One region of the Kineococcus rhizosphaerae genome, then DNA from elsewhere that is predicted to be linked to it. Evidence: riboswitches for the same ligand, from Rfam matches in the RefSeq annotation. Region 1 holds a riboswitch; the other holds the start of a gene.

Evidence for each region. A riboswitch is a leader RNA that binds a small molecule or an ion and turns the genes downstream of it on or off. The one in region 1 is predicted to bind S-adenosylmethionine.
Region 2: linked by a shared signal. The riboswitch ahead of CLV37_RS17635 (MetQ/NlpA family ABC transporter substrate-binding protein) and the one ahead of CLV37_RS05030 (ABC transporter substrate-binding protein) in region 1 are both predicted to bind S-adenosylmethionine.

Annotation. Positions count from the first base shown of each region.
Region 1 covers NZ_PVZF01000002.1:170,786-174,991, reverse strand. The annotation lists gene CLV37_RS28795 (Rne/Rng family ribonuclease) at 1-1,870, opposite strand, end outside; SAM riboswitch class I at 2,306-2,396, shown strand; gene CLV37_RS05030 (ABC transporter substrate-binding protein) at 2,648-4,024, shown strand; gene CLV37_RS05025 (carbohydrate ABC transporter permease) at 4,021-4,206, shown strand, end outside.
Region 2 covers NZ_PVZF01000009.1:104,568-108,773, forward strand. The annotation lists gene CLV37_RS17615 (purine-cytosine permease family protein) at 1-925, shown strand, start outside; gene CLV37_RS17620 (OsmC family protein) at 1,033-1,536, opposite strand; gene CLV37_RS17625 (DUF7711 family protein) at 1,593-2,207, shown strand; gene CLV37_RS17630 (DUF1737 domain-containing protein) at 2,204-2,407, shown strand; SAM riboswitch class IV at 2,493-2,603, shown strand; gene CLV37_RS17635 (MetQ/NlpA family ABC transporter substrate-binding protein) at 2,672-3,625, shown strand; gene CLV37_RS17640 (methionine ABC transporter ATP-binding protein) at 3,622-4,206, shown strand, end outside.

The DNA.
Region 1 (4,206 bases):
CCCAGTTGACCTCACCGGCGTACAGGACGGCGTTGCGGCCCTTGCCGACGTCGACGAAGGCGGCCTCCATGCTGGGCAGCACGTTCTGGACCCGGCCGAGGTAGACGTTGCCGACCATCGTCGTCTGCGCCTGCTTGGCGCCGTAGTGCTCGACGAGGATCCCGTCCTCGAGGACCCCGATCTGCGTCCGGTCGTCCTCCTGGCGCACGACCATGACGCGTTCGACGGCCTCGCGGCGGGCCAGGAACTCGGCCTCGGTGAGGATGGCGCGCTTGCGGCCCTGCTCACGCCCCTCGCGACGGCGCTGCTTCTTGGCCTCCAGGCGCGTCGAGCCGCGCAGCGCGGTGATCTCGTCCTCGCCGGTGCCCCGGGAGGCGGACCGGCGCGGTTCGCGGACCCGGGTGACGGTGTTCGGCGGGTCGTCCGGCGAGGCGTCCTCCCCGTCCGCGGACCCGGCGCGGCGGCGACGGCGACGGCGGCGGCGGGACGAGCCCGACGACTCCTCCCCGTCCTCGGACTCCTCGCCCGCGTCCCCGTCGGTGTCCTCGTCGGTGTCCTCGTCGGCCGGCTCGGCCCCGGTGTCCCGGGCGCCGGTCTCCTCGTCGTCGTCCGAGCCCTCGGCGTCGTCGGCGTCGTCGCGGGTGCGGCTGCGCCGGCCACGACCGCCGCGGCGGCGGCGGCGGCGCGGTGCGCCGCTGTCGTCGTCGGACTCGTCGTCCTGAGCGTCCTGGCCGTCCTCGTCCACCGCCTGGTCGGCGGTCTCGTCGAGGTCCTCCTCGAAGGCGTCCTCGTCGGGGCGGTCCGAGCCGCCGTCGGTGGAGCCGGGCCGGCGGAAGGACTCGAAGTCCAGCGTGTCCTGGTCCTCGCCCGGGGGCGGGCCCGCGGGCGCCGACGCGCGGCGCGAGCGGCGCGGGGAGGTCTCCCGCGCGGAGGTCTCGGCGTCGGGGGCCTGGAAGAACAGGGCGGTCGCGCGCGCCGCGGCGTCGGTGGCCCGCTCGGTCTCGGGTTCGCGGCGACGACGGCCGCCGCGCCGGGCCAGCCCGGCGGCCCGCAGCAGCACCGGGTCGTCCATCAGGTCGTCGGTGTCGTCGGCTTCAGTGGCGGCGTCGGCGTCGGCGTCGGCGGTGGGCTCCTGCCCGGCCGGAGCGGCGGCGTCCACCGACGGCTCGAGCACGGGGGCCTCCTCCACCGGGACGTCCTCGGCGACGGCGGCGACGGCGGCGGGCTCGGCGGCCGCGACCTCCTCGACGGCGGCGGGCTCGGCGGCCGCGACCTCCTCGACGGCTGCGGGCACCACCGGGTCGGCGACGACCTCGGGGGCAGCGGCGACCTCGGGGGCAGCGGCGGGGGCGGCGGCGGTCTTGCGGGCTCGGCGGCGGCGGGCCGGCGCCGGGGCGGTCACCTCCCCGACCTCCTCGACGGCCGGTCCGCCCACCGGGGCGACGCGCTGCTCGGTCGGGGTCTCGGCGGCCGGCGCGGCGGGAGAGGTCTCCAGGACCGGCTCGGGGGCGTGCTCGGGCGTGGTCACCTTGCGGGTGGCCCGGCGCGCCCGGCGGCGCGGCGCCTCGGGGGCGGGTTCCTCCCCGGCCGCCGGGGTGGGGGCCGCGGTGGCGTCGGGCGTCGTGCGGGCCGTCGCGGCGGCGTCGGCGGCCGTCGCGGTGACGGCCTCGGGGGACGCAGCCGCGTCGGTGGTCTCGACCGGCGCGGCGGTGGCCGCCGGTGCCGTCGTGACGACGGGCTCGGCGTGCGCGGGCGCCCCGGCGGGGCGGCTGGCCGCCCGGCGGCGGCGGGGCCGCGTCGGCGCGCTCCCGGCGTCGGCGCCGGTGCCGTTCACGGGTGCTGCGGTGTTCTCTTCCGGGGTCGTGGTCACGGGTCGCTCCGTTGGGCCCGCAGCGCCCGCTCCACCGGTGAACCCCGCGGACGCTCGGGCGTCCTCGTCGGAATCGTCGGGCGGGTCGTCCCGCACCCGACGGAAGTCCTCGCTGCACCGGAGGGGTTCGCGCGGCGCGTGCTCCCCCCGGGCCGCCGGCGGTCGTCGTCCGGCGAACGGGCACGGGGCGCCTGCGAGGCCCTTCCACTGGACCGCGGCGCTGCCCGGGACCCGCGCGCTGGGCGGCGGTCTCGACGGCGGGCCGGGCGCCCGGTGTCGGGGAACGCTCGGCCACGCTCAGTGTCGCACAAGGGCCGCCGGGACGACCGGCCGCGCCGGGTCGCGGGTCGTCACCGCCAGCCCGGCGCCGGGCGAGGCGCGAGGCGCGGCGCGATCGGTCCCCGGCCGCCCCCGGTGTCCGCTACGCTGCGACCAACACCATCCAGAGTGGCCGAGAGACCTGGCTCGTTGACGCCACAGCAACCACCGCGCGAGCGGCAGGTGCTCCCGCCAGGGGCGATGGAGGACTCGCAGTGGACAGCTGTACCCAGCCCCGACCCGGCACGCGGCTCACCCGCCGCTACCACGTCGACCTCGGTCGCACGGCCTCGATGGCCTGTCGCCCGGCCCGGTCGACGCACGCCCTGCGTCCGGGGACGCCGCGCGCGGTCTGACCGACCCGCACGCCCTCCCCCACGGTCCTCAGGCGAGCGCGCCGCTTCCCGCGCGCACCCACGACGGACGACGATCGTCCGCCCACCCCCACGGAGCACACCCATGTCCGCGCCCCTGCGCACCTCCTCCCCGGCGAGCACCCAGCGCCTGATCGCCTCCCGCCGCCGTGTCCTGTCCGGCGCCCTGGGCGTCGGCGCGCTGGCCGCGACCGGCACCCTGGCCGCCTGCGGCGACGGCTCGACCGGATCCGACCTGGCCGCCGGCAAGGCCGTCGACCTCAAGGGCGCCACGCTCAAGCTCATGGTCAACCAGCCCCACGTGCTGGCCTTCACGGACCTGCTGGGCAAGAAGTTCGAGCAGGAGTTCGGGGGCAAGGTCGAGGTCACCGCGATCCCCTACGACCAGCTGACGAGCAAGCAGATCCTGGACGTGCAGGGCGGCGACGGCGAGTTCGACGTCTTCGACTACTTCTACTTCGGCCTCGGCGAGCTCGTGGACGCCGGCGCCCTCGTCGACCTGACGAAGTGGATCGACGCCAACGACGACATCCGCACGGACGACTTCCTGCCGTCCATCTACGACCCGTACACGCTCATCGACGGCAAGCGCTACGGCCTGCCCTTCGACGGCGACACCCACGTCCTCTACTACAACGCCGAGGTCTTCCAGAAGTACGGCGTCGAGCCGCCGAAGACCTGGGACGACTACGACGCGGCCGCCGAGAAGATCACGAAGGACTCCGGCGGGAGCGTGTACGGCGCGATCGTCGAGGGCCAGCAGGTCCCGATGATCCTGGGCTGCTCCTTCATCAACCGCCTCGCCGGCTACGGCGGCACGCTCGTCGACGGCGACGGCGGGGCCGCGTTCAACGGCGAGGAGGGGCTCGCGGCGCTGCAGCACCTCATCGACGTCGCCCCCCACGCCCTGCCGACGCCCCTGCAGACCGGCTTCGACCAGGCCAACTCGGCGTTCCTGTCCGGTCAGGGCGCCATGCTCGACACCTGGACCGACCTGGGCCTGAAGGCGCAGGACCCGGCCAGCTCGAAGATCGTCGACAAGTGGGGCGTCGTGACGCTGCCCGTCGGGGGGAAGAACACCAAGCCCCGCACCGCGCTCGACGCCGGGTTCGGCCTGGGCGTCTCCACGGCAGGCAAGCAGCAGGACAAGGCCGCCGCCTTCGTGAAGTGGGCGACGAACGAGGAGAACAACTTCCTGCTGGCCTCCACGGCGGGCTCGGGCATCGACCCGGCGCGCAAGACGGTCCTCGACTCCGCCGACTACGCCAAGGCCGCGGGCATCGCGACCGAGACGATCCGCGAGGGCCTCGACGGCGACCCGCTGGCCTGGCCGTCGCAGCAGGGCGCGCCGAAAGCCCTGCAGGACCTCGTCGACCAGCTCGCGCTGGCGATCCAGGGCAAGACCGAGCCGCAGGCCGCGCTCGACGAGGCCGCGAAGAGCTGGGAGAAGACGCTCGGATGAGTCAGCTCCTCGACGAACGCCGGACCCTGCCGCGCCAGCGCGACGCCGTCGCCCGGCGGGCGGTGCCGGGCCGGCACCGCCCCGGGCACGTGTCCACGTGGCTGGCGGCACCGAGCCTGGCCGGGCTCGCGCTCATGCTCGTCTACCCCACGGTGTTCGTCGTGGCGCTGGCGGTCACGAAG
Region 2 (4,206 bases), on a different contig from region 1:
CTGGATCACGGTCGTCACGGCGGTGCTGACCGTCGCCTACGTCGTCTTCGCGGCGGGCTCCGTCGACTGGGCGACGGTCAGCGCGATCCCGGCCGGGGACACCGCCGCGGTCGTCGGCGCCTTCACGATGGTCATGACCGGGTTCGGCCTGGGCTGGGCCAACGCGGCGGCCGACTACTCCCGGTACCTGCCGCGGGACGCCTCCAGCGCGGGGGTCGTGGTGTGGACGACGCTCGGCTCCTCGCTCGGCCCGGCGGTGCTGCTCGTGTTCGGCGCGCTCGTCGTGGGCTCGAACCCGGGCCTGAGCGAACTCGTGGGCCAGGACCCCGTCGGGGCGCTGACCGGCATCCTGCCGACGTGGTTCCTCGTGCCGTTCGTGGTGGTGGCCGTCCTCGGCCTCGTCGGCGGCGCGGTCATGGACATCTACTCCTCGGGCCTGGCGCTGCTGAACGTGGGGCTGAGGGTCCCGCGGCCCGTCGCGGTGCTCGTCGACGCGGTCCTGATGATCGCCGGCGCGGTCTACATCGCCTTCTTCTCGGCCAACTTCCTGATCCCGTTCCAGGGGTTCCTCATCACCCTGGGGGTGCCGATCGCGGCGTGGGCGGGGATCTTCCTGGCCGACCTCGCGGCGCGGCGCGGCGGGTACGCCGAGGCCGAGCTGCTCGACGCCCGCGGGCGCTACGGATCGGTGCGCGTGCTGCCCGTGGTCACGATGGTCGTCGCCACGTTCCTGGGCTGGGGCCTGGTGACCAACGGCGGAGCGAGCTGGCTGACCTGGCAGGGGTACCTGCTGGGGCCGATCGGGGGCCGCGACGGCGGGTGGGCCTACGCCAACCTCGGCGTGCTGCTGGCGTTCGCGGTCGGGTTCGCCGTCGTCGCGGTGTTCGGGCGCGCGGCGGTGCGCGCCCAGGAGGCTCGCCGCTGACCCGGGTCCGGGACCGTTGACGCATCGGTACGAACCTTTCGCACCGATGCGTCAACGGTCCGACGAACCGGACCGGACAGGACGCCGCGACGAGCGCGCCCCGAGGGTCACGCGCGCTGGACGACGACCTTCGGCGGCGTCTGCAGGGTCTGGGCGATGACGCAGTAGCGCTCGGCCAGGGAGATCATCTTCGCCTCGGTCGCCTCGTCGGCGTCGGAGGTGAAGTCGAAGGTGATGGTCACGTCGGTGATCCCGACCGGCACCTCGCGGGCGACGCCGAGCGTGCCGCGGGCGTCCCAGTGGGCGTCGACGGTCACCGACGCGTTGCGCAGCTCGACGCCCATGGCGGTCGCCACGCTGCGCAGGGTGACACCGGCGCACGCCGCGACGGCTTCGCAGAGCATGTCGGCCGAGCACGCCTCGGTGCCGTCGCCGCCGGCGGCGGGGTGCAGCCCGGCGCGGGTGGTGCCGGCGAAACCGTCGACCGAGACGCCGATGGACTGCCCGTCCAGCACCGCCACGGCCCGCGCGGGGACCAGCGCCTCGGCCGGGTCCTCGCGGTAGGCGTCCTTCAACGGCTTCTGCAGGGCCCTGAGCTCGGTCGAATCCACCGCCGAAGCTTAGGCCCCCCGCGGGGCGCGCCCGCAACCTCGGACAGACTGCGGGGGTGAAGTGGACCACTGCCGTCAGGACCCTCGAGGACGTCGCCGACCGCTGCGCGCACGTGGGCCGCCAGCCCGAGGGGATCATCCGCCTGCGGGTCTTCCAGGCGTGGGTGTTCGGGCCCCTGCTGGGGCCGCGGACGGACGACGTCGACGACGTGGACGGCGTGCGGGTCGCGCTGGTGACGAACGCGCGCGAGGAGGACTGCGCCTTCGGCACGCGCCCGCCGGCCGCCGGGCAGTGGCTGGCCGCCTCGAGCCTGGAGACGAAGCCGGTGCGGCTGTTCTTCCGGTCCGGGCAGGCGCCGGTGTGGAACCACGTGGTCGAGCGGCCGGTGCGGTTCTGGACCCGCGAGGACGGGGTGGACCCCGAGGTGCTCGCCCGGATCCGTGCCGGGGAGGGCAGCGGGCTGCGCCCGGCGGCGCCGACGGCCACCGAGCTGGCCGGGCGCCTCGACGCCGAGCTGGCGGTGAGCCTGGCCGCGCTGCGGCGCACGGCGGTGGAGTACGACGAGAAGCGGTGGTCGCCGGGGTCGCCGACCAAGCGCGCGGACGCGCTGGCCGACGCCTCCCTGGGGTACCTGAGCGTGCGCGACGCGCGGGATAGCCTGTCCGCGTGAGCGAGGAGAGCACCCCCGGCACCGCCGGCGAGAAGCTGGCCTACCGGCTCCTGACGGGCCCGGACGACCGGTCGTTCTGCGAGAAGGTGAGCGCGGCCCTGGCGGACGGGTACGTCCTGCACGGCAGCCCGTCGGTGACGACGACGGACGGGCGCACGATCGCGGCGCAGGCCGTCGTGCTCCCCCACGTCCTGGGCTGAGCCCACCGGTCCGCCCGGAGCCGGGCGGACGTGCGGCACCCGAACCCGTTTCTGCTGCCCGCCAGGCGGTGTTAAGGTTCGGGCAGGTCATGAGTGACAGCGACAAGCCCTGGCTCGCTGTCCGGCAACCCTCCTCCGCGGCGGGGTGCCCCAGGTGAAGACCTGGCCGGACGAACCCGTCCGGCAAGCGCGGATCGTCGGACGCCGTCGATCACGGTAGCTGCGAGCCGCGCGCCCGCCCGTACGACCACCCGGAGTGCCTTCGTGTCCACCGCCCCCGCCCTTCCCGACAAGCCCAAGCGCCGTGGGCTCCTCTACGGCATCATCGCCGCCGTCGTCGTCGTCGTGGTCGTCGTCGTGGCGATCGTCCTGGGCACCCGGGACGACTCCGCGAAGACCACGGCCGCCGGCTCCACGGCCGCCGCGAAGACCGTCAAGATCGGTGTCGCCGACAAGTCCCTGAAGTACTGGACGCCCTACGTCGAGCTCGCGAAGTCGAAGTACGACGTGGACGTCGAGCTCGTGAACTTCTCCGACTACACCCAGCCGAACCCGGCGCTGTCGCAGAACCAGCTGGACCTCAACCAGTTCCAGCACATCCAGTACCTCGCGAACTACAACGCGACGTCGGGCGACGACCTGCAGCCCATCGGCGCCACCGCCGTGTACCCGCTGCCGCTGTACTCCCTGACCGCGAAGTCCGTCGCCGAGCTGCCCGCCGACGCGAAGGTCGCGATCCCGAACGACGCGATCAACGAGGCCCGCGGCCTCCTGGTCCTGCAGCAGGCCGGTCTGGTCACGCTGAAGGACGGCGGCACCGCGTTCTCCAAGACGAACGACATCGAGTCGTCCAAGGTCCAGGTGACCACCGTCGCCGCCGACCAGACCGCGAGCGCCCTGCAGTCCGGGTCCGTGGCCGCCGCGATCGTGAACAACAACTACGCCACCAAGGCGAAGCTGCCCGTCGACGACATCATCGTCAAGGACGACCCGTCGTCCCCGGCCGCGGCGCCGTACGTGAACATCTTCGCCGCCCGCAAGGCCGACGTCGCCAACCAGACGTACCTGGACCTGGCCGCGCTGTGGCACGACCCGGCCGTGCAGAAGGTCTTCCTCGAGGAGAACCCGGGCGCGGTCGTCCAGGACACCCCTGCCGCGGACCTGCAGGCGGAGACCACCAAGGTCGAGGCCGACGCGAAGGCCGCCGCGGGCAAGTGACCGCTCTCATCTCGCTGACGGACGTCAGCAAGAGCTTCGACCGTCGTGACGGGTCCACCGTCACGGCGGTCGACGCCGTTTCGCTGGAGGTCGAGACCGGCGAGGTCCTCGCGGTCATCGGCTACTCGGGGGCCGGGAAGTCGACCCTCGTCCGGCTGCTCAACGCGCTGGAGAAGCCGACGTCGGGCAGCGTCCTGGTCGCCGGGCAGGACCTCACGCGGTTGTCCGAGGGGGAACTGCGGGCGGCCCGCTCGAAGATCGGGATGATCTTCCAGCAGTTCAACCTGTTCCGGTCCCGCACGGTCGCCGGGAACGTGGCGTACCCGTTGAAGGTCGCGGGCGTGGCCAAGGCCGAACGCGACCGGCGCACCGCCGAGCTCCTCGACTTCGTGGGGTTGCTGGACCGGGCGCACTCCTACCCCGAGCAGCTGTCGGGCGGGCAGAAGCAGCGCGTCGGCATCGCGCGGGCGCTGGCGACGAACCCGCCGCTGCTGCTGTGCGACGAGGCGACGAGCGCGCTGGACCCGGAGACGACGACCGAGGTGCTGTCGCTGCTGCGCCGGGTGAACTCCGAGCTCGGG